3 regions of the Streptomyces sp. NPDC093260 genome follow, and region 2 is predicted to be linked to each of the others. Evidence: riboswitches for the same ligand, from Rfam matches in the RefSeq annotation. Region 2 holds a riboswitch; each other region holds the start of a gene.
What was found. A riboswitch is a leader RNA that binds a small molecule or an ion and turns the genes downstream of it on or off. The one in region 2 is predicted to bind thiamine pyrophosphate.

Region 1 (7,522 bases), on a different contig from region 2:
AGAGGTAGGGACGAGGGCAATGCGAGAGATCTTCGCGGGGCTGCCGTGGTGGGTGAAGTGGGTCGCGGTGCCGCTCATCGCCCTGGTCGTGTTCGGCGGGCTCATAGCGAGCGTCGTCGGCTTCGTGATCGGCCTGCTGTTCAAGCTGCTGATCTGCGTGGCCCTGGTCGGTGGGCTGATCTACATCGTGCGGAAGTTCACGTCGAGTTCGCGCAGCGACTGGTGAGCGCCCCGGGGACCGGTGACCGGTAACGCGGCGCACCGGTTCCCTCGCGGGAGGGAAGTTTCCGGGGCAAGCCGCCCCTGAGCGGTGGCAGGCGGATAAGGTCCGGAGATCGACGCGGGGGCCGGCCCCCGCGGGCGGCCCGCCCCCCACCCGTGTTTCCCCGCACGGGCTGCCCCCACGCGCTCTGGGAGTGACCCTTGGCCACGGTTGACACCACACCCGCAGAACGGCCCGTACCACCCGCCCTCGGGACGGCGTCCCGCTCCGTGGCGCTCCCCGCGCAGCCACGCTCCGCAACCGCGGTGGACCGCGCCCGCCCCCGAGTGCCGGAACAGCCGCCGGCCCGTTCGGCGCAGACCCTCATCGGTTCGGTCCAGCGCGCGATGCGCCTGCTGGAGAGCGTCGCGGCGCACGAGCACGGGGCCACCGCCAAACAGCTCGCGCGCGAGACGGGACTGGCCCTGCCCACCGCCTACCACCTGCTACGCACTCTGGTCCATGAGGGCTATCTGTACCGCGACAAGGGGTTGTTCTTCCTCGGTGAGGCGGCCGAGCGGCTGAGCAGCAGCGGAGCCGCGCAGAAACGTCGCAGCACGATCGCCGACACGCTCGGACGATGGCGGGATTCGATCGGCGCGCCGGTGTACTACGCGATGTACCGGGACGGCGAGATCGACGTCCTGTCCGTGTCCGACGCCCCGGCCTGTCCCGCCGCCGAGGAGTGGGCCGACTTCCGGGAGACCGGGCACGCGCACGCGCTCGGGCAGTGCCTGCTGTCCCAGTTGGACGAGGAAGCCCGCCGCGACCACCTCGCCCGCCATCCCGTGCGGTCCCTCACCCCGTACACGGTGCGTGACGCGCGCACGCTTCTCCGCCGGCTCGAACGGGTAGGACGCATGGAGCCGGTGACGGAGCGGCAGGAGTACGCGCTGGGCACGGTCTGCGCGGCGGTCCCCATCACCGTGGGGGCCACGGCCTGCACGGTGGCGCTGTCGCTCCCCGCACACCAGGCCGACCGACTGGCCCTCGGGGCACGGCAGTTGCAGCACGAGGTGGGGTGCAGTGTCGGCTCACTCGCGCTCGCTATCAGTATCTGAAAACTCACTCCTTGTGATGCGGCGTGTACGTTCAGCAAGATGCCTCAAGTGTCACTTGGATGAGTCCCGGCCAGTCGACGGCAGATGACGGGGTAGCAATGCGCGAGTCCGTACAGGCAGAGGTCATGATGAGCTTTCTCGTGTCCGAGGAGCTCTCCTTCCGCATCCCTGTGGAACTGCGGTATGAGACCTGCGATCCCTATGCCGTGCGGCTGACCTTCCATCTGCCCGGTGACGCCCCGGTGACCTGGGCCTTCGGCCGGGAGCTGCTGATCGATGGGGTGGGAGCGCCGTGCGGGGACGGCGACGTCAGGATCTCGCCCGCCGACAGTGACGCCCTGAGTGAGGTCCTGATCCGGCTTCAGGTCGGTGCGGACCGGGCGCTGTTCCGCTCCTCCACGGCACCGCTCGTGGCGTTCCTGGACCGTACGGACAAGCTGGTGCCTCTGGGCCAGGAAGGTGCGCTCGCCGACTTCGACGCCCATCTCGACGAGGCTCTGGACCGCATCCTCGCGGAGGAGCAGAGCGCGGGCTGAAGCGCTTCGGCAGCGGGGCGCGGACGGCGGCACGACACACCACCATGCGCGCCGCGCGCGGGCTTTCCCAGTCGTCGCATGCCGACGACGCGGTGTGACACGCTCCCCGGCACCCGGTCAGCGCTTGCGGCGCCTGCCCCGGCCACCCCGCGCCGGAGCCGGCACACCTGCGGCAGCCGTGGCCCTGGTACCGGCAGGCCCCGGGCGGTCCGCCGAGACCACGAGCGCGGCGAGTGCCGTGGTGACCGGCACCGAGGCGACCAGGCCGATCGAGCCCACCAGCGTCCGGACGATCTCCTCGGCCACCAGTTCGCTGTTGGCGACGGTTCCCACGCTGCTCTGCGCGATGGAGAAGAGCAGCAGCAGCGGCAGTGCGGCGCCCGCGTAGGCGAGGACGAGGGTGTTGACCACGGACGCGATGTGGTCGCGACCGATGCGGATGCCCGCCCGGTACAGTCCGCGCCAGCCCATCGACGGATTGGCCTCGTGCAGCTCCCAGACCGCCGATGTCTGGGTTACCGTCACATCGTCGAGGACGCCGAGCGAGCCGATGATGACGCCGGCGAGCAGCAGACCGCTCATGTCGATGGACGGATACAGGCCATGGATCAGGCCGGTGTTGTCGTCCGTGTTGCCGGTGAGCGCGGCCCAGCCGACGAACAGCGAGCCCAGCAGACCGATCAGCACCAGCGAGATCAGGGTGCCGAGCACCGCCACCGAGGTCCGGGCGGACAGACCGTGGCACATGTACAGGGCGATCAGCATGATGGCGCTCGACCCGACCACGGCCACGATCAGCGGGTTCGAGCCCTGCAGGATCGCGGGCAGGATGAACAGGCTCAGCACCAGGAAGCTGATGGCCAGGGCGACCAGCGCCATGACGCCCCGTAGCCGCCCGACGACCACGACGGCGAGCGCGAAGATTCCCGCGAGCAGCGCCATCGGGAAACGCCGGTTGACGTCGGTGACCGAGTACTGCAACTCGCGGGGCGCGGAAGGCTCGTAGGCGACCACCACCTTCTCGCCCTGGTGCAGCTGGCGTGACTGGTCCGGCTGCACGATCTCGGTGAACGTACGGCCCTTGTCGTTTCCGGTGTCGACGCGGATCGTGGCCTTCTTGCAGGAGCCGGTCGCCTGCGCCTGCGCGGAGGCGCCCTCGGCGGTGGAGGTGTTGCCGGTCGGGGCGTCCCCGGAGGCGTTCACCGCCTTGCAGCTCACCGCGACCACCTGGGTGACCGTGGCCTGCTGGGTCTGCCGGTCGAAGCCCACGCCGGTGCGCTGGTGCGAGGGAGCGCCGCCGGGCCAGAGGACGGCGAGACCGATGAGCACCGCCGCGGCGAACGGGATCAGGACCGCGGCGATGACCTTGCGCAAGTGCTTCGAGACAGGAGCCGCCGGGCCGTGACTGTGGCTGTGTGGGTGCCCGTGGCCCAGCCCGGAGCCATGCTCATGGCCGTTCTCGCCGGCGGCTCCGCGCCCTGGTTCGGGCGGCGGATGGGGCAGCTGCTGTGTCGGGGTCACCGCCTGATCATCGCAAGAACGGCCGGGGCCCACTGTTCACCGCGCCACACATGACGCTAGCGTGGAGGCACCTTTGCACACGCGGGAGCTCGGAGCACCGGGCTGAGAGGGCGCTGACCTTCGTCTTCGCGGTGTTTCACGTGGAACCAACGGTGTTTCACGTGAAACCTGCCGGACGGGAACCGCTGCGTCGACCGCCGAACCTGTTACCGGGTAATGCCGGCGTAGGGAGTAGGTCTCATGACCAACAAGGACGCACGCACGCCTGCCTCGACGCAGCTGACCAGCGACGGGGAGCAGACCGCTTCCCGTGAGGAGGCCGGGAAGTCCATCGGATGGCACAAGGCGTATGTCGAGGGCTCGCGCGTCGGCCTGCGCGTACCGGTCCGTCAGGTGCACCTGACCAACGGGAAGTCTGTCACGCTGTACGACACCTCGGGCCCGTACACCGATCCACTCGTCGAGACCGATGTCCGCAGGGGGCTGCCGCCGCTGCGGGAGAACTGGATCATCGCCCGCGGCGACACCGAGGAGTACGCGGGCCGTCCCGTCCGTCCCGAGGACGACGGGATCAAGCACACCTCGCCGCGCGGCGGTCTGCGCAACCTCGACGCGGTGTTCCCGGGCCGCCCGCGCCAGCCCCGCCGGGGCCGGGACGGCGCCGCGGTGACCCAGCTCGCCTATGCGCGGCGCGGGGAGATCACGCCCGAGATGGAGTTCGTGGCGGTCCGTGAGAACGTCGACCCCGAGGTCGTCCGCGACGAGATCGCGGCGGGCCGCGCGGTGCTGCCGGCCAACGTCAACCACCCGGAGATCGAGCCGATGATCATCGGCAAGCGGTTCCTGGTGAAGGTCAACGCCAATATCGGCAACTCCGCGGTGACCTCCTCCATCGAGGAGGAGGTCGAGAAGATGACCTGGGCGACCCGCTGGGGCGCCGACACGGTCATGGACCTCTCCACCGGCCGCAACATCCACACCACCCGCGAGTGGGTGCTGCGCAACTCCCCCGTGCCCATCGGGACGGTGCCGCTCTACCAAGCGCTGGAGAAGGTCGACGGACGGGCCGAGGAACTGACCTGGGAGATCTACAAGGACACGGTCATCGAGCAGGCCGAGCAGGGGGTGGACTACATGACGGTCCACGCCGGTGTGCGGCTGGCGTACGTGCCGCTGACGGCGAACCGGAAGACCGGCATCGTCTCGCGCGGCGGCTCGATCATGGCGGCATGGTGCCTCGCGCACCACAAGGAGTCGTTCCTGTACGAGAACTTCGAGGAACTCTGCGAGATCCTCGCCGCCTACGACGTCACGTACTCGCTCGGGGACGGTCTCAGGCCGGGGTCGATCGCGGACGCCAATGACGAGGCGCAGTTCGCGGAGCTGCGGACGCTCGGCGAACTCAACCGGATCGCGAAGCGGCACGATGTGCAGACCATGATCGAGGGGCCGGGACACGTCCCGATGCACAAGATCAAGGAGAACATCGACCTCCAGCAGGAGATCTGCGAGGAGGCGCCGTTCTACACGCTCGGCCCGCTGACCACGGACATCGCTCCCGCCTACGACCACATCACCTCGGGCATCGGCGCCGCGATGATCGCCTGGTGGGGCACGGCGATGCTCTGCTACGTCACGCCCAAGGAGCATCTGGGCCTGCCCGACCGGGACGACGTCAAGACCGGCGTGATCACCTACAAGATCGCCGCGCACGCGGCGGACCTCGCCAAGGGGCACCCGGGTGCGCAGGAGTGGGACGACGCGCTGTCCGACGCCCGCTTCGAGTTCCGGTGGGAGGACCAGTTCAATCTGGCCCTCGACCCGGACACGGCAAGGGAGTTCCACGACGAGACGCTCCCGGCGGAGCCGGCCAAGACGGCGCACTTCTGCTCGATGTGCGGGCCGAAGTTCTGCTCGATGAAGATCAGCCAGAGCATCACGGAGCGGTTCGGCGGCAAGGCGGCGGAGGGCGCCTCCGCGGACGAGATCGCCGAGGGCATGCTGCAGAAGTCGAAGGAGTTCGCCGCGAGCGGTAACCGGGTGTATCTGCCGCTGGCCGAGTGACAGGCGGGCGCGGGGCCTCCGCCCGGTCGCGCCGGACGGTGCGGGGCCTCGAGCCGGTGTGAAGCCTCCGGCCGCTTCGGGCGGGCGCAGGCACCGCCCCAGACGGTGGCGCCGTCCACGACCGCACACCAAAGCCCCCGCGCCGGGCGCGATCCGGTGCGGGGCGGGGCGGTACCCGGGCCTCTCGGCCCGTCGGGGCCGTGGGCTTCACCGGGCCCGGCTTCGCCTCGCCCCGGCCCGTCCGCGGGCCATGCCGGCGCGTAGCCGTCCGGAGGCCGGGCGGCTACTCCGGCCGGTGTTCCGGTCCGCCGAAGTCCGGGCTGGTGAAGTCGGGGCTGGAGAAGCGCGGCCGGGCCGTCGGGGCGCCGTCGTCGGGGCTGCTGAACCCCGGGCGGCCGTACCCGAGTTGCGGAATACGGTCGCCCGGCGTCGCGGGGGCCGGACGGGGCCGGGACGCGGCGCCGGGATCGGCCAGCGCCTCGCGCAGGAACGGCACGATGCCGCGTTCGAGCAGGGCCTCGCGCCACGCCTCCCTCGCCTGGCCGACCTCCTCCGGCAGACCGCCGTAGGCGCCGTACTCGGTCGAGGACCGGTTGCGCAGGGCGGCGAGCAGCAGCCCGGCGCCGGCGACGACGATCGCGACCGCGGTCACCGCGCCGAACACCCAGCCGGCGGTGATCATCGTCTGGGCGAACGCGGGCGCCGGATCGAGCATCTTCAACAGATAGCCGACGAGCAGGAAAACGGTCGCCGCGATCCCCGCGAGGACCGGTGCGAGCACCGCGACGACGGCGCCCGCACCCGCCCCGGCCGTCTCCGCGGCGGTCCCGGCCGCAGCCGCCACCGCGCCCGCCTCGGACGCAGCGGTGTCCAGTACGGGCGAGGCGGCGGGCGCCGGACGGCGCAGTTCGTCGCGGATCTTCACGTAGTGCTGGTACTCGGTCGCGGCGGCGGACGTGATCAGGGCCGTCGCGGCGAGCGCCATGGTGCGCAGTTGTTCGGTGGTGAGCCGCTTTCCGATGGTGGAGAGTTCCGGGCGGTGTGGGGCGGAGCGCAGCGCCTCATCGAGGATCCGCTCGAATTCCTGGCGATCCTCGCTCAGCAGGTACTGCGGAACGCTGTTCATGTGCATCCCCCGATGCTCCGTAGGGCTGGGGGCTCGCATGGCGACGAGCCGTCGGGCAGAAACGGAGGGGAGCCTGCTACGGATAAGCCGATGGTAGAGCCGCGACGGCGCGCGGTGACAGGGGGTTTCCACAAATTGCGTGCCGACCGGCCCGGTCGGCACGCCCGTGGCGAGGACGCGGTGAACGCTCAGACGTCCAGCGGCAGTTGCCGGACCAGCAGCTTCCCCGACATCGTCACGCCGCCGTCCATCGCGATGGCCAGTCCGTCGGCGTAGACGTGCGGCCCCTCCACCACCGGGGCCGTCGGCTCGTCGCCTTCCTCGGAGCCGACTTCGCCCAGCAGATAGGGAATCGGGCTGTGGCCGTGAACGATGCGGGTGCCGCCGTACGTATCGAGCAGGGAGCGTACGGCGTCGGCGCCGCCCTCGTCGCGGAAGGAGAAGCGCTTGGTGAACTTGCGGAACAGGTCCCACACCTCGTCCGCGTCGTTGCGCGTGAGCGCCTCGCGGACATTGTCGTTGACCTCTTCGATCGAACGGCCGTAGTCGAGGTAGGCGGTGGTGTCGGAGTGCACGAGCAGATAACCGTCGACCTCCTCGACCGCGTCGAGGCGGGCCATCCACTGGAGGTGGTGGTCCTGGAGGCGGTCCATGTCGGATTTCTGGCCGCCGTTGAGCAGCCAGGCCGCCTGGAAAGTGGCGGTGCCTGCACCGGAGTTGACGGGTGTGTCGCCGAACCGGCGGGCGCCGAGCAGCAGCAGCTCGTGGTTGCCCATGAGCGCCTTGCAGTAGCCGCCGGCCGCGGCCGCCTCGGCGGACAGCCGCATCACCAGGTCGATGACGCCGATGCCGTCCGGGCCGCGGTCGGTGAAGTCGCCGAGGAACCACAGCCTGGCGGTGCCCGCGCACCACTGGCCCGCAGCGTCGATGAGGCCCTGCTCCTGGAGGGCGG
Region 2 (7,522 bases):
GCAGGCCCGGCACGGCGGCCGAGGGGGGCGGCACGTCCTCGTGCAGATGCCGGTAGAGCACCTGTGCGGGGGTCTCGCCCTGGTGCGGCTTGCCGCCGGTCAGCATCTCGTAGAGGACGACGCCGCACGCGTACACGTCGACCCGCGGTTCGGCCGTGCCGTTCTCGATCTGCTCGGGGGCGAGGTAGGAGACGGTGCCGAGGACGGCGCCGGTGGTGCTGGTCACCGTGTCCACGGACCGCACCAGCCCGAAGTCGGCGACCTTGACCCGGCCGTCGTCCCCTATCAGGACGTTCTCCGGCTTCATGTCGCGGTGCACGAAGCCCGCGCGGTGGGCGGCGCCGAGCGCGGCGAGCACCGGCTCCAGGATGTCCAGCGCGGCCCGCGGCTGGAGCGCCCCGCGCTCGCGCAGCACGTCCCGCAGGGTGCAGCCGGCGACGTACTCCATGGCGAGGTAGACGTACGACCCGTCGGCGCCTTGGTCGAACACCTGTACGACGTTCGGGTGGTCGAGGCGGGCGACCGACTTGGCCTCGCGGATGAACCGCTCCACGAACGAGGCGTCCGTGGCGAGCGCGGGATGCATCACCTTGAGGGCGAGGACGCGGTCGAGGCGGGTGTCCAGGGCCCGGTAGACCGTGGCCATCCCGCCGGCGGCGATCCGCGCGTCGACGCGATAGCGGCCGTCGAGCACCTGCCCGACGAGAGGGTCCTGAAGGGTCGTATCCACGCAGCGAGTCTACGAGCCGGGACGGACACCCACGTCTCCCGGACGAGGTCCGGGACGGGACTGCAGCCGTCCTGTGACGCTTCCCACGCCCCCTCGCGCGCTCGCTCGCGCCACCGAGCGCCGCCGCGCGAGGCCGGTGCCGCGGCCGGGTGTCCTCCGGTGCGAGGCGGGTGCCGCGGCCGGGCGCCCTAGAAGGCCGGGCGCTCCGGGTCCAGGGCGGCCAGGCCCTCCGCGGGGGAGGACGCCTCGGCGAAGTGGCGCCTGGGGATGCGCCCGGCCAGCCGGGCCAGGCGGCCCGCCGTCACCGCCTGCCGCATCGCCTCGGCCATCAGCACCGGCTCCTGCGCCCGGGTCACCGCCGAGGCGAGCATCACACCCGCGCAGCCCAGCTCCATCGCCAGCGCCACGTCCGAGGCGGTGCCCGCGCCCGCGTCCAGGATCACCGGCACGCGCGCGTGCTCCACGATCAGCTGGAAGTTGTGCGGGTTGCGGATGCCGAGCCCGGACCCGATGGGCGAGCCCAGCGGCATGACCGCCGCACAGCCCGCGTCCTCCAGCCTGCGGGCGAGCACCGGATCGTCGTTGGTGTAAGGCAGCACCGTGAAGCCGTCGTCCACCAGCGTCTCGGCCGCCTCCAGCAGCTCGATCGGGTCCGGCAGCAGCGTCCGCTCGTCGGCGATGACCTCCAGCTTCACCAGACCGGTGCCCAGCGCCTCGCGCGCCAGCCGCGCCGTGAGCACCGCCTCGCCCGCGGTGAAGCAGCCCGCCGTGTTCGGCAGCACGGCGACGCCCAGCTCGCGCAGCACCGACAGCACCGAGCCGTGCACGGACGGATCGACCCGGCGCATCGCCACCGTGGTCAGCTCCGTGCCCGAGGCCACCAGGGCCCGTCGCAGCACATCGAGGCTCGGCGCGCCGCCGGTGCCCATGATCAGGCGGGACGTGAGGGACATGCCGCCGAGGACGAGAGGATCGTCGGCCATGGCTCAGCCTCCCTGGACGGCGGTCAGGACTTCGACGCGGTCGCCCTCGGCCAGCACCGTGGCCGGCCACTGCGCGCGCGGGACGACGGTCTCGTTGAGGGCGGCGGCCACCCCGGAGGGCGCCGCGGTCAGCGCCCGCACGACGGCGTCGAGCGCCGTACCGGGCGCGACGCTGCGGGGGACGCCGTTGACGGAGATGTTCATACCGGCAGCTCCGTGCGGACGGCGGCGCGAAAACGCCGCGGGGTGAAGGGGCGCGCCTCGTCGGGCAGCTCGCCGGTGGCCAGGACGTGCGCCATGACGTCGCCGGTGACCGGCGTGAGCAGCACGCCGTTGCGGTAGTGGCCGGTGGCCAGCAGCAGCCCGGGCAGCACGGTCGGGCCGAGCAGCGGGGCGTTGTCCGGGGAGCCGGGGCGCAGCCCGGCCCGGGTCTCGGTCAGCGGCAGTTCGGTGATGCCGGGCACCAGCTCGTGCGCGTCGCGCAGCAGCTCGTACACGCCGCCCGCCGTCACCGTGGTGTCCCAGCCCAGCTCCTCGCTGGTGGCCCCGACGACCAGCTCGCCGTTCAGGCGCGGCACCAGGTACAGCTGGCTGCCACGCACGACGGCCCGCACCGTGCGGCTCAGGAACGGCGCGTACCGCCGGGGCACCGTCAGCCGCAGCACCTGCCCCTTGACCGGGCGCACCGGCGGCAGCACCTCGTCCGGCACCCCGGCCAGCCGCCCGCTGAGGCTGCCGGCGGCCAGCACCACCTGCCGCGCGCCGAGCGCCGTGCCGTCGCGAAGGGCGCAGCCGGTGGCCCGGTCCCGTTCGACGGTGAGCCGCTCGGCCCACGCGCGGTGGAAGACCACGCCCGCCCGCTCGCAGGCGGTGACCAGCGCCGCGGCCAGCCGCCGCGGGTCGATCTGGTGATCGCCGTCCACCCGCAGCCCGCCGCGCACCCCCGGCGCGAGCATCGGCTCCAGGCGCCGGCACTCCCGCCCCGACAGCCACTCCGACTCCAGCCCCGACTGCCGTTGCAGCGCGTGCAGGTCGCGCAGGTGTGCGCGGTCGTCGGCGTCCAGCGCGACCGCCAGCGTGCCGCACCGGCGGTAGCCGAGATCGGCTCCGGTCGCCTCGGTCAGCTCGGCGGCGAAGTCCGGATAGCGGCGCGCGGAGGCCAGATTGAGGCCGAGCAACGTCTGCTCGCCGTAGTGCAGTTCGGTGACCGCGGCCAGCATCCCGGCCGCCACCTGCGCGGCCCCGCCGCCCGGCTCGGGGTCCACCACGGCCGTGGCCAGCCCGCGCTGCGCCGCGCGCCAGGCCGTCACGAGGCCGATGATCCCGCCCCCGAGGACGAGGACGTCCGAGGTGCGTGACGATGGCAACGACATGGGCTTCCAGCCCCTCCCTTCGCCGGCATGACCCGGATCAGGTTCGTACGGTCGGAGGCCGCCAGCCTCCCTCTCAGCCCGGTGCGTCCGGGCTCCCGCGAGTGCTTGTAGCCTAGCAGCGCCACTTGAGAGGGAGTTTTTCGCATGCCGCGCTCACTGGACGGTCTGGTCCTCGCCCCCGTCGCCGACCAGGCCCCGGGCCAGGTCGGCACCCGCACCCGCTTCACGTACCACGAGGACGACGGCCGGATCTGGGCCGAGTACGCCGGCGGCGACGTCGTACGCGGCCATCTGGTGGGCACCCGCGACGGCGACCGGCTCGACTTCCGGTACGTCCAGCTCAAGCACGACGGCACCACCTCCAGCGGGCACTGCGTGTCCACGGTCGGCGAACTGCCCGACGGACGGCTGCGGTTGACGGAGACCTGGGAGTGGGAGTCGCAGGCCGGCAGTGGGACGAGCGTGGTGGAAGAGATCCGGCCGTAGCGGTCGTGCGCGGGTCTGCGCGCACGCCCCCTGTCTGACCACCAGTCAGTTGTCTATGGTGATCAGGTGAACGAGCAGACGCAGGAACAGGGCGCGGCGCAGCCGCGGCGCGTGGTCGTCGTGGGCGCGGGCATGGCCGGCGTGCAGACCGCGGTCGCCCTGCGCGAGCAGGGCTTCACCGGCTCGGTCGTGCTGATCGGCGCCGAACCCCACCAGCCCTACGACCGGCCGCCGTTGTCCAAGGCCGTACTGCTCGGCAAGGCCGAGGACTCCGCCTTCGACGTCGACTTCGAGGCGCTCGGCCTCGAACTGCGGCTCGGCTGCGAGGCGCTGGCCGTCCGCCCCGAGGAGCATGTCCTCGACACCTCCGCCGGGCCGGTGCCCTACGACGTCCTCGTGCTCGCCACCGGTGCCGAACCGGTTCGTCTCCCGGGCTCCGAGGGCGTCCCCGGCGTCCATCTGCTGCGCACCCTGGACGACGCGGAACGCCTGCGGCCCGTCCTCGCCGCGCAGCACGACGTGGTGGTCGTCGGCGCCGGCTGGATCGGCGCGGAGTTCGCCACCGCGGCGCGCGAGGCCGGTTGCGCGGTGACCGTGGTGGAGGCCGCCGACCGGCCGCTGGCGGGCGTCGTGCCGGACGAGGTCGCCGCCCCCATGACCGCCTGGTACGCCGACAGCGGCGCCGAACTGCGCACCCGCGCGCGCGTGGCACGCGTCGAGCCCGGCGCGGTGGTGCTCGACGACGGTTCGCGGCTGCCCGCGGGCGCCGTCGTCGTCGGCATCGGGGCGCGTCCGGCGACCGGCTGGCTGGCCGGCTCCGGCATCGCACTCGGCGAGCGGGGCGAGATCGTCGCCGACGACCACCTGCGCACCTCCCTGCCCGATGTGTACGCGGTCGGCGACTGCGCCTCCTTCCCCTCGGGCCGCTACGGCGAGCGGCTGCTGATCCACCACTGGGACAACGCCCTCCAGGGCCCGCGCACGGTCGCCGCGAACGTCGTCGGCCCGGCCCCGGCGCCCTACGACCCGGTGCCGTACTTCTGGTCCGAGCAGTTCGGCCGCTTCGTGCAGTACGCCGGGCACCACACGGCCGGCGACACGCTGCTGTGGCGCGGCGACGCCGCCGGGCCGGCGTGGAGCGTGTGCTGGCTGCGCGGCGACCGGCTGGTCGCTCTGCTGGCGGTCGGCCGACCGCGCGATCTCGCGCAGGGCCGGCGGCTGATCGAGGCCGGCACGCCGATGGACGCGGAGCTGCTCGCGGACCCGGCCAGACCGCTGAAGGAAGCCACCGCGTAGGCCACCGGGGCCCGTGCCGGCCGTCCGCCGTCCGCCCAGGTGGGTGGGGCTGACTTCCGGCTGTCGGTGGCAGATGGCACGCTTGGTTCCGTGACCGAGATTGACGCCAAGATTGATGCTCTCGTCCCCGCCTGGCTCACCCTGCCCGACATCGCCGAAATGCTCGACGTCGAGGTGACACGGGTGCGGCAGCTGGTCAAGGAGGGCCAGCTCATCGCCGTACGCCGCGGTGAGAACCGGGCCCTGCACGTGCCTGCCGCCTTCATCGACGGCGACAAGGTCGTCAAGGGCCTGTCCGGGACCCTGACCCTGCTGCGGGACGACGGCTTCACGGTCGAAGAGATGATCGAGTGGCTCTTCACCCCCGACCCGACCCTGCCCGGCACGCCCGCGCAGGCCCTCAGCGAGAACCGCGGCACGGAGGTGAAGCGCCGCGCCCAGGCCCTGGCCGTCTGAAGCCACGCCGCCCTGACCGGGGGCACGGCTTCGGGCCGGCCCCCGGCTCCACCTCCGGCCCCCGCGGGCCGGCCCCGTCGGTGCCTTGGCTCCGAAGGGCACGGCCTGCGGTCCCGCACCGGCCGACCGCGGGGCCACCGGCGCCGCTCCCGCGAGGGCGGCGCCGGTGGCCCCGCGTAGGCTGTGGGGCCGTACGCACCGCACTCGCGGTGGCGCGTCCGCGCACCGCGCCCCACGGCGGCGCCCGCACGCACCGCGTCCACGGCGGGGCGTCACCGCACTGACAGAAGCGCTCTCGCGCACGCATCCGCAGCGGCGTGTCGCCGCGTCCGCGCAGGCGACCTGTAGGGCGCGCGCCCGCGACCGCCGCGGTGCGACAGCGCCACCGACGAACGAGGGGGACCCCGTATGTCCGACGCCGCGATCGCCGACGCCCGGGAACGGCTCGCCGACGCCCGGCTGTACCTGTGCACGGACGCCCGCAGGGACCGCGGCGACCTCGCCGAGTTCCTCGACGCGGTGCTGGCCGGCGGCGTCGACATCGTGCAGTTGCGGGACAAGGGCATGGAGGCGGGAGAGGAGCTGGCGCACCTGGAGGTGTTCGCCGACGCCTGCGCCCGCCACGGCAAGCTCCTCGCGGTCAACGACCGCGCGGACGTCGCCCACGCCGCCCGCGCCGACGTGCTCCACCTCGGCCAGGGCGACCTGCCGGTCCCCGCGGCCCGCGCGATCCTCGGCGACGACGTGCTGATCGGCCGCTCCACGCACGCCGAGCAGGAGGCCGACGCCGCGGCGGTCCAGGACGGCGTGGACTACTTCTGCACCGGCCCCTGCTGGCCCACTCCCACCAAGCCCGGCCGCCACGCGCCCGGTCTCGGCCTCGTCCGCCACACCGCCGCCCTCGGCGTCGACCGCCCGTGGTTCGCCATCGGCGGCATCGACCTCGGCAATCTGGACGACGTCCTGGCGGCCGGCGCCCGCCGCGTCGTGGTCGTCCGGGCGATCACCGAGGCCGACGACCCCGGCGCGGCGGCGGCGGAGTTCGCCAAGCGCCTGCGCGAACCGCGCCAGGGCGTGCCCCGGACGTAGCGTCGTCCGTCCGGAGGGCGGGGCGGACGGGATCTGCGGAACACGCCCTGGACCGCCGGTCCCGCCCGTTCCCGGCCGCCCGCGTCCCGCCCCTCGGACGCCGGCGGCTGTGAGGCGGCCGCTTCGCGCCCGTAGGACACCCGCTTCCGGACGGAAGTGTCCGAAGGGTGGACAACAAAGGGGCAATTCGGTCAAATTTCCGGCACTCGGTTGGGGCCCCGCCGCCCCGTGGATAACCTGCGGGTATGGCCCTCGGAACCGCATCCACCAGGACTGACCGCGCACGCACCGTGCGCGACATGCTCGCCACCGGCAAGAGCACGTTCTCGTTCGAGTTCTGGGCGCCGAAGACGGAGAAGGGCGAGCGCAACCTGTGGAACGCGCTGCGCAGGGTCGAGGCGGTCGCCCCCGACTTCGTCTCGGTGACGTACGGCGCCGGCGGTTCCACCCGCGCGGGCACGGTCCGGGCCACCCAGCAGATCGCCGCCGACTCCACCCTCACCCCGGTCGCCCACCTGACCGCGGTGAACCACTCGATCGCCGAGCTGCGCAACATCATCGGCCAGTACGCCGACGCAGGCATCCGCAACATGCTCGCCGTGCGCGGCGACCCGCCCGGCGACCCGATGGGCGAGTGGGTCCCGCACCCGCGCGGACTGACCTACGCCGCCGAACTCGTCCGCCTCATCAAGGAGTCGGGCGACTTCTGCGTCGGCGTGGCGGCCTTCCCGGAGATGCATCCCCGCTCGGCCGACTGGGACACCGACGTCGCCCGCTTCGTCGACAAGTGCCGCGCGGGCGCCGACTACGCCATCACCCAGATGTTCTTCCAGCCGGAGTCCTACCTCCGGCTGCGCGACCGCGTCGCCGCCGCCGGCTGCGAGACCCCGGTGATCCCCGAGGTCATGCCGGTCACCAGTGTCAAGATGCTGGAACGACTGCCACAGCTCAGTAACGCCGTCATCCCCGACGCCCTGAAAGAGCGGATCCTCGCGGCGAAGGACGATCCGGCGGCGGTACGCTCCATGGGAATCGAGTTCGCCACCGAGTTCTGCGCGCGGCTGCTGGCCGAGGGAGTGCCCGGACTGCACTTCATCACGCTCAACAAC
Region 3 (7,522 bases), on a different contig from region 2:
GCCGCCCTGCGCACCGCCACCCTGCTGGCCCTGTTCGCCCCGCTGACCTGGGCGATCGCCACGCTTGCCGCACTGCCCCTGTCCCGCTGAGGCAGCCGGCCACGGCGCTCCGGGAAAACCGACGGAAGAAGTCCGCCGGCCACCGATGAGTTGCGCGGGCCCGCTCCGTCTACCCCTGCGCACGGCACGCACGGCACCACCCACGACGGGAGCGACCCCACCATGTACCAGCAGATGATCTTCGTGAACCTGGCGACCGCCGACGTGGCCGCGGCGAAGAAGTTCTTCACCGCCCTCGGCTACCCGATCAACCCGCAGTTCTCCACCGACGACTGCGCCTGCGTCGTCATCAGCGACACGATCATCGCCATGCTGCTCGGCAAGAAGCGCTACGCCGACTTCACCGACAAGGAGATCGCGGACTCCACCCGCACCAGCGAGGTGCTGATCTGTCTGAGCGCCGAGAGCCGCGAGAAGGTGGACGAGCTGGTCGAGAAGGCGGTCGCGGCCGGCGGCACGGCGTCGGACAAGGTCCAGGACCACGGCCACATGTACGGCCGTGCCTTCGACGACCTCGACGGCCACACCTGGGAGGTCGTGTGGATGGACCCGGCGGCGGTGGAGGGCTGATCCTGATGTCGGGGGGTCGTTCCGACGGCGGTGGTCCTGCGGGGGCCGCCCCCGGACGGATTCGTTCCGGCCCGGGCGGGATGCGCCCGGGCGGGCCCAATCGGCCCCGCCGTCCGGATCGGACCGGTTCACAACGCGTCCAAACATGCGGACGGTTAATGAACGGGCAAAGTCAACGCCCATACAGGACGGACGCGTTGACACTGCTGACCGAGCGCCTATAGATGTGGGCCTCCTGGGGGTGCCGGGGCACTCCTCGTCGTCCGGTGGCCGCCCCAACACCCCCTTCACCCCCCGCAATCGCACCTCCCGTGAAGGGCAAAGTGGCCATCTTGTCGATATCCCGCCGCACCGCACGTCCCCTGCGCATCCTGGGGATCGCCGCCGCGTCCGCCGCAGTCGCCCTCGGCACGGCGGGCACCGCGCTCGCCTGCGACATCAGCGAGTTCTCCGCCGAGGCCAAGTGCCTCGATGGCAACGGTGTCATCGTCGTCACCGACAAGGACGCCTCCGGCACCCCGGCCGTCGTCACCGTCTTCCTGGAGAACAACGGCGCGGACGTGAAGCAGATCGGCAGCCCGCAGACGGTCAGGGGCACCGCCAAGGGCGCCACGGCCTCCTTCGCCGAGGCATGGGAACCGAACGCCGAGTACCGCGTCCACGTCAAGGCCGGCGGCAAGCTGGTCGACGCGGACATCAAGCCGAACCTCAGGACCCCGTCCGCCGCCTGCGCGCCCGCCACCCCGAGCGCGCCGGCCACCCCGTCCGCGCCGGCCACACCCTCGCAGCCGGCCACCGCGACCCCGTCGGCCCCGGAGACCTCCGCGGCGCCCTCGACGCCCCCGGCCGGGACTCCGGCCCCCTCGCAGAGCAGCACCGCCCCGGCGGGCACCACCGTGGACAACGCCCCCTCGCCCGCAGCCGGTGACTCCAACCTCGCGGAGACCGGGGCGAGTTCCAACACCGGACTGATCGCCGGCGTCGCCGTCGCCCTGGTCGCAGTCGGCGGTGGCGCCGTCTTCTACGGCATGCGCCGCCGTGGCGCCAACAGCGGTCGCTGACACCACCGCTCGACGTCCCGTCCGTGGCCCGCGTCCCGACCAGGGTGCGGGCCACGGGCATTGATCCGCGCTGCGGACGCCCTGGGGCGGAGCGGCGGCGCGCCGCCACGGCCGCCATCCGCCGCGCGGGATCAGCCCAGCAGGACGACGTCGGCCGGGTCGAACTCCACCCCCACCTCGGCGCCGACCTCCGGCGCCGACCGCAGTGCGCAGGCCGCCTCCAGTCGCGGCGCGTCCGCCGGCTGGAGGTGGACCGCGACATGAGTGCCCTTGAAGGCGCGGGCGGCGACCGTGCAGCGCAGGCCGTCCCCCGCGGGGACCAGGCGGACGCCGGCCGGCCGGACGAGGAGGGTGCGGGCGCCCACGGCGGAGCCTTCCGGGACCGGCACCTTGCCCCAGGGGGTGAGCGCGGCCTCCCCCTCGACGCTCGCCTCGACCACGTTCTCGAAGCCGAGGAAACGGGCCACGAAGGCGTCCGCCGGGCGCTGCCACACCTGAAGCGGGGTGCCGGACTGCGCGATCTCGCCGTCCCGCATCACCACGACCCGGTCGGCGAGCGCGAAGGCCTCGCCCTGGTCGTGGGTGACGGCGAGCACGGTGGTGCCCAACCGGCCGAACAGCTCCCGCAGTTCGACCACCAGGCGTTCGCGCAGGGTGCGGTCGAGCTGGCCGAGGGGCTCGTCCAGCATCAGCAGCCGGGGCCGGGGGGCGAGCGCGCGGGCCAGCGCGACACGCTGCTGCTCGCCGCCGGACAGGGCGGCGACGGCCCGGCCGCCGGCCCCGGGCAGCCCGACCAGGTCCAGCAACTCCTCGACGCGTGCGATCCGTTCGCCCTTCGCAGTGCCGTGCATCCGCAGTCCGAAGCCGACGTTCCCGGCCACGTCGCGCTGTGGGAAGAGCTGGTGGTCCTGGAACATCAGCCCGACCTCGCGCCGGTGCACCGGCACAACTGCCTGGTCCCGGCCGTCGAGCAGCACCCGTCCCGAGTCCAGCGGTTGCAGTCCGGCCACCGCGCGCAGCAGCGTGGACTTGCCGCTGCCGCTGGGGCCCAGCACGCACACGATCTCGTGCTCGGCCACCGCCAGATCGACGGCGTCGAGCACCGCCCGACCGCCGAAGCGGACGGTGGCGGCTTCCAGCCTCAGCAGCATCAGAACTCCCCGCTCCGGTCGGCGGTCCGCAGCCGCTCCAGCAGGAGCAGGGCCACGGCGCACACCACCATCAGAATCGTGGACAGGGCCATCGCCTGCCCGTAGTTGAGGTCGCCGGGGCGGCTCAGCAGCCGGGCCACGGCGACCGGCAGCGTGGGGTTGTCGGGCCGCGCGATGAACACGGTGGCCCCGAACTCGCCGAGCGAGACCGCGAAGGCGAACCCGGCGGCGACCAGCAGCGCCCGCCGCGCCATCGGCAGATCGACCTCCCGCCACACCCGCCACGGGGACGCGCCGAGCACGGCGGCCGCCTCCCGCAGGCGTACGTCGACCGCGCGCAGCACCGGCAGCATGGTCCGTACGACGAAAGGCACGCCGACCAGGGCCTGGGCGAGCGGGACCAGGATCCAGGACTGGCGCAGGTCCAGCGGCGGTTTGTCCAGGGCGATGAGGAAGCCGAAGCCGACGGTCACCGCGGAGACGCCGAGCGGCAGCATCAGCAGCGCGTCGAATCCGCGGACGAGGCGTCCGGCGTCCCTGCGGGTGAGCGCGGCGGCGGCCAGGGAGCCGATCACGACGGCGATGGCGGTGGCCGCGGCGGCGTAGGACAGGGAGGTGCCGATGGCGGTGATCGGGGCGACGAGGAAGACGCCGCCGTCGGGGTCGGTGAGCGCCCGGTAGTAGCCGAAGCCGGGTGCCGTCAGGGAGCGTTGCACGAGGACGGCGAGCGGCAGCAGGAGCAGCAGCGCGATGGTGGCGAGCACTGCGGCGAGCAGCGCCCACTGCCCGGCCCCGCGCGGCCGGCGGGCGGTCAGGGCGGCGTCCACCAGCTTCAGCGCGCCCTCCCGGCGCCGTACGGTCCAGGCGTGCACGGCGAGGATCGCCCCCACGGCCAGGAACTGGACGAGGGTGAGGACGGCGGCGGTGGACAGGTCGAAGATCTCGGAGGTCTGCCGGTAGATCTCCACTTCGAGGGTGGAGAAGGCGGGGCCGCCGAGGATCTGCACGATGCCGAAGGAGGTGAAGGTGAACAGGAACACCATGAGCGCGGCGGCGGCGACGGCGGGGGCCAGCGCGGGCAGGGTGACCTTGCGCCAGGCGGTCAGCGGCGAGGCGCCGAGCATCCGGGCGGCCTCCTCCTGCCGGGGATCGAGCTGGGCCCACAGGCCGCCCACCGTGCGGACGACGACGGCGTAGTTGAAGAAGACGTGGGCGAGGAGGATCGCCCACACGGTGGTGTCCAGGCGTACGCCCCACAGCTGGTCGAGGAGGCCGCCGTGCCCGAGCAGGGCGAGGAAGGCGGTGCCGACGACGACGGTGGGCAGCACGAACGGCACGGTGACCACGGCGCGCAGCACCTGGCGGCCGGGGAAGTCGAAGCGGGCCAGGACGTAGGCGCCGGGCAGCGCGATGAGCAGGGTGAGCGCGGTGGAGGCGAGGGCCTGCCAGGTGGTGAACCACAGCACGTGCCGGATGCCCTCGTCGCCGAGGACGTCGGCGAACCGGCCGAACTGCCAGGCGCCGCCGACCCGCAGGCCGCGGCGGACGATCGCGGCGACCGGGTAGGCGAAGAACACCGCGAAGAACGCGACGGGCAGGGCCATCAGGCCGAGCCGCGCCGCGTTCCGCGGACGGCGGCGTCGCCCGCCGGTCACTTCACCGCGAGCGAGGTCCACGACTTGACCCACTGGTCGCGGTTGGCGGCGATCTTCTCGGGTGCCATGGTCTCGGGGTTCTTGGCCTGGGGGCCGTACTGGGTGAACTCCGCGGGGACCCGGGCGTCTTGGCGCACCGGGTAGACGAACATGTTCAGCGGCATGTCCTCCTGGAACCGCTTGCCGATCAGGAAGTCGAGGAAGGCCTTGCCGCCCTCGGGGTTCCGGGCGCCCGCGAGCAGTCCGGCGTACTCGACCTGGCGGAAGCAGGTGCCCTCGGCGACGCCGGTGGGTGCGGTCCTGGGCTGCGGCTTGGCGTAGATGACCTCGGCGGGCGGCGAGGAGGCGTAGGAGACGACCAGCGGGCGGTCGGCCTTGGCCTTCTTACCGCCGGCCGAGCCGGAGAACTCCTGGTCGTAGGCCTGCTCCCAGCCGGAGACGACCTTGACGCCGTTGGCCCTGAGCTTCTTCCAGTACGCCTGCCAACCGGTGTCGCCGTACTTGGCCGCGGTGCCGAGCAGGAAGCCGAGGCCGGGCGAGGAGGCGGCGGCGTCCTCGGTGACGAGGAGGTTCTTGTACTGCGGCTTGACCAGGTCGTCGAAGGTGGCCGGCGGGGCCAGCTTGTGGTCGGCGAAGTACTTCTTGTCGTAGTTGACGCAGATGTCGCCGGTGTCGATCGGCGTCACCCGGTGCTTGGCCTCGTCCGCCCGGTACCGCGGCTGGATCCGGTCGGCGCCCTTCGGCTCGTAGGGCTGGAAGAGGCCGTTGTCCAGGGCGCGGGACAGAAGGGTGTTGTCGACGCCGAAGAAGACGTCGCCCTGCGGGTGGTCCTTGGTGAGGATGGCCTTGTTGACGGCCTGCCCGGCATCGCCGTCCATGAGGACCTTGACCTTGTAGCCGGAGGACTTCTCGAACTCCGTGATGACGCTCTGGGACGCCTTCCACGAGTCATGGCTGACCAGGGTCACGGTCTTGGAGTCGGCGGCGCTCTTCTGCCCGCCGGACGATCCGCACGCGGACAGCGTGACCAGTCCCAGCCCGACCGCGGCTGCGACGAACGTCTTGGTGTGCACTGGATTTTCCTCCTGGATGGTGGCCAGGAAGAGACGCGGCCCTGCCCGGGCATCCGCGGGGATGCCCGGGCAGGGCGCAACAGCTCGAGTGATGACCGAACTTCCTACCCAGAATGACCTGGGCGAGGTTCAGAGGGTCTGCGGCCGGTGCCGCACTCTCAGCGCTGTGGCGCTCCCCTGTCGGAATATGAAGATGTGTACGGCCTCAGAGTACCGCCCGGCCGCCGTACGACGGCCTGCGGCCCACGGTCGTGGCCCTCCCCGGGGAGCTACCGCTCGGTGGCGGCCAGCTGACCGCAGGCGCCGTCGATCTCCTGGCCGCGGGTGTCGCGGATGGTGACGGGCACGCCGTGGGCGGCGATCGCCTCCACGAAGGCCTTCTCGTCCTCGGGCCGCGAGGCGGTCCACTTGGAGCCGGGGGTCGGGTTGAGCGGGATGCAGTTGACGTGCACGGGCCTGCCCTTGAGCAGCCGGCCGAGCCGGTCGCCGCGCCAGGCCTGGTCGTTGATGTCGCGGATCAGCGCGTACTCGATGGAGAGCCGGCGCCCGGACTTCGCGGCGTACTCGAAGCCCGCGTCCAGCACCTCGCGCACTTTCCACCGCGTGTTGACGGGCACGAGGGTGTCGCGCAGCTCGTCGTCGGGGGCGTGCAGGGAGATGGCGAGCCTGCACTTGAAGCCCTCGTCGGCGAACCGGTGGATCGCCGGGACCAGGCCCACGGTGGAGACGGTGATGCCGCGCTGCGACAGCCCGAGCCCGTCGGGCTCCGGGTCGGTGAGGGCGCGGATGGCGCCGACGACGCGCTTGTAGTTGGCGAGCGGCTCGCCCATGCCCATGAACACGATGTTGGACAGCCGCGCCGGCCCTCCGGGTACCTCGCCGTCGCGCAGGGCGCGCATGCCGTCCACGATCTGGTGCACGATCTCGGCGGTCGACAGATTGCGGTCCAGGCCCGCCTGCCCGGTGGCGCAGAACGGGCAGTTCATGCCACAGCCGGCCTGCGAGCTGATGCACATGGTCACCCGGTCCGGGTAGCGCATGAGCACGGACTCGACCAGCGTCCCGTCGAACAGCCGCCACAGCGTCTTGCGGGTGGTGCCCGCGTCGGTCGACAGATGCCGCACGACCGACATCAGCTCGGGCAGCAGCGCGTCGCGCAGCTTCTCCCGCGACCCGGCCGGGATGTCGGTCCACTGCTCGGGGTCGTGCGCGTACCGCGCGAAGTAGTGCTGCGAGAGCTGCTTGGCACGAAACGGCTTCTCACCGATCGCGGCGACGGCCTCCTTGCGCTCGGCAGGCGACAGATCGGCAAGGTGCCGCGGCGGCTTCTTGGCTCCGCGCGGGGCGACGAAAGTAAGTTCTCCGGGCTTGGGCATGGTGGTACCAGTGTCGCAGATCGACTTGGGTGGGCCGGCGCTGCCGCCTGTCGCGACCGTCACGAGCAGCCGCCGCCGGTCGCCGGCGGGCGTCCTCGGACGCCCGGGCCGGGAGAAGATGCCGAGGACCGCGGGGAAGGCGTCGGTGACGTATCACTTCGTGCGGTGCCGGCCGTTGCAGTAGCGGCGTGGTTTCCGGCGGCCGCCCCGGTCGATGAGCGCCTCGCACCGGCGGCACGCGAGGTCGCCCCGGTATGTGCCGTCCTTCTCCGGCCTCGCCCGCGCCGTGGAACGTGCCCCTGCCCGCCGGCCCCCGCCCGGGGGAAGGCGACCGGCGGACAGGGGGTCAGGCCGAGCCGACGAAGGCCACCAGGAGGAGCCAGGCGATCGGGGCCGTGGGGAGGAGGGAGTCGAGGCGGTCCATGATGCCGCCGTGGCCCGGCAGCAGCGTGCCCATGTCCTTGATGCCCAGGTCCCGCTTGATCATGGACTCGCCGAGGTCGCCGAGGGTGGCGCTGGCCGCGACCGCGAGGCCGAGGAGCAGACCCTGCCACCAGGCGCCGTCGTCGATCAGGA

Region 1: another riboswitch for thiamine pyrophosphate. It lies ahead of thiC (phosphomethylpyrimidine synthase ThiC); the one in region 2 lies ahead of thiO (glycine oxidase ThiO).
Region 3: another riboswitch for thiamine pyrophosphate. It lies ahead of AB0N63_RS22100 (thiamine ABC transporter substrate-binding protein); the one in region 2 lies ahead of thiO (glycine oxidase ThiO).

What each region holds. Positions count from the first base shown of each region.
Region 1 is NZ_JBFBEK010000002.1:388,795-396,316, forward strand. Features, by position in the region: gene AB0N63_RS03945 (DUF5326 family protein) at 20-226, shown strand; gene AB0N63_RS03950 (helix-turn-helix domain-containing protein) at 529-1,323, shown strand; gene AB0N63_RS03955 (SsgA family sporulation/cell division regulator) at 1,422-1,859, shown strand; gene AB0N63_RS03960 (YibE/F family protein) at 1,977-3,380, opposite strand; TPP riboswitch at 3,452-3,628, shown strand; gene thiC (phosphomethylpyrimidine synthase ThiC) at 3,621-5,444, shown strand; gene AB0N63_RS03970 (hypothetical protein) at 5,728-6,576, opposite strand; gene AB0N63_RS03975 (metallophosphoesterase) at 6,759-7,522, opposite strand, start outside.
Region 2 is NZ_JBFBEK010000006.1:193,852-201,373, reverse strand. Features, by position in the region: gene pknB (Stk1 family PASTA domain-containing Ser/Thr kinase) at 1-730, opposite strand, end outside; gene AB0N63_RS10405 (thiazole synthase) at 919-1,713, opposite strand; gene thiS (sulfur carrier protein ThiS) at 1,717-1,917, opposite strand; gene thiO (glycine oxidase ThiO) at 1,914-3,080, opposite strand; TPP riboswitch at 3,084-3,195, opposite strand; gene AB0N63_RS10390 (hypothetical protein) at 3,231-3,572, shown strand; gene AB0N63_RS10385 (FAD-dependent oxidoreductase) at 3,639-4,868, shown strand; gene AB0N63_RS10380 (Rv2175c family DNA-binding protein) at 4,959-5,324, shown strand; gene thiE (thiamine phosphate synthase) at 5,733-6,413, shown strand; gene metF (methylenetetrahydrofolate reductase [NAD(P)H]) at 6,659-7,522, shown strand, end outside.
Region 3 is NZ_JBFBEK010000017.1:65,178-72,699, forward strand. Features, by position in the region: gene AB0N63_RS22075 (hypothetical protein) at 1-90, shown strand, start outside; gene AB0N63_RS22080 (VOC family protein) at 223-630, shown strand; gene AB0N63_RS22085 (LAETG motif-containing sortase-dependent surface protein) at 963-1,691, shown strand; gene AB0N63_RS22090 (ABC transporter ATP-binding protein) at 1,823-2,842, opposite strand; gene AB0N63_RS22095 (iron ABC transporter permease) at 2,842-4,446, opposite strand; gene AB0N63_RS22100 (thiamine ABC transporter substrate-binding protein) at 4,494-5,570, opposite strand; TPP riboswitch at 5,654-5,759, opposite strand; gene rlmN (23S rRNA (adenine(2503)-C(2))-methyltransferase RlmN) at 5,840-6,946, opposite strand; gene AB0N63_RS22110 (phosphatidate cytidylyltransferase) at 7,293-7,522, opposite strand, start outside.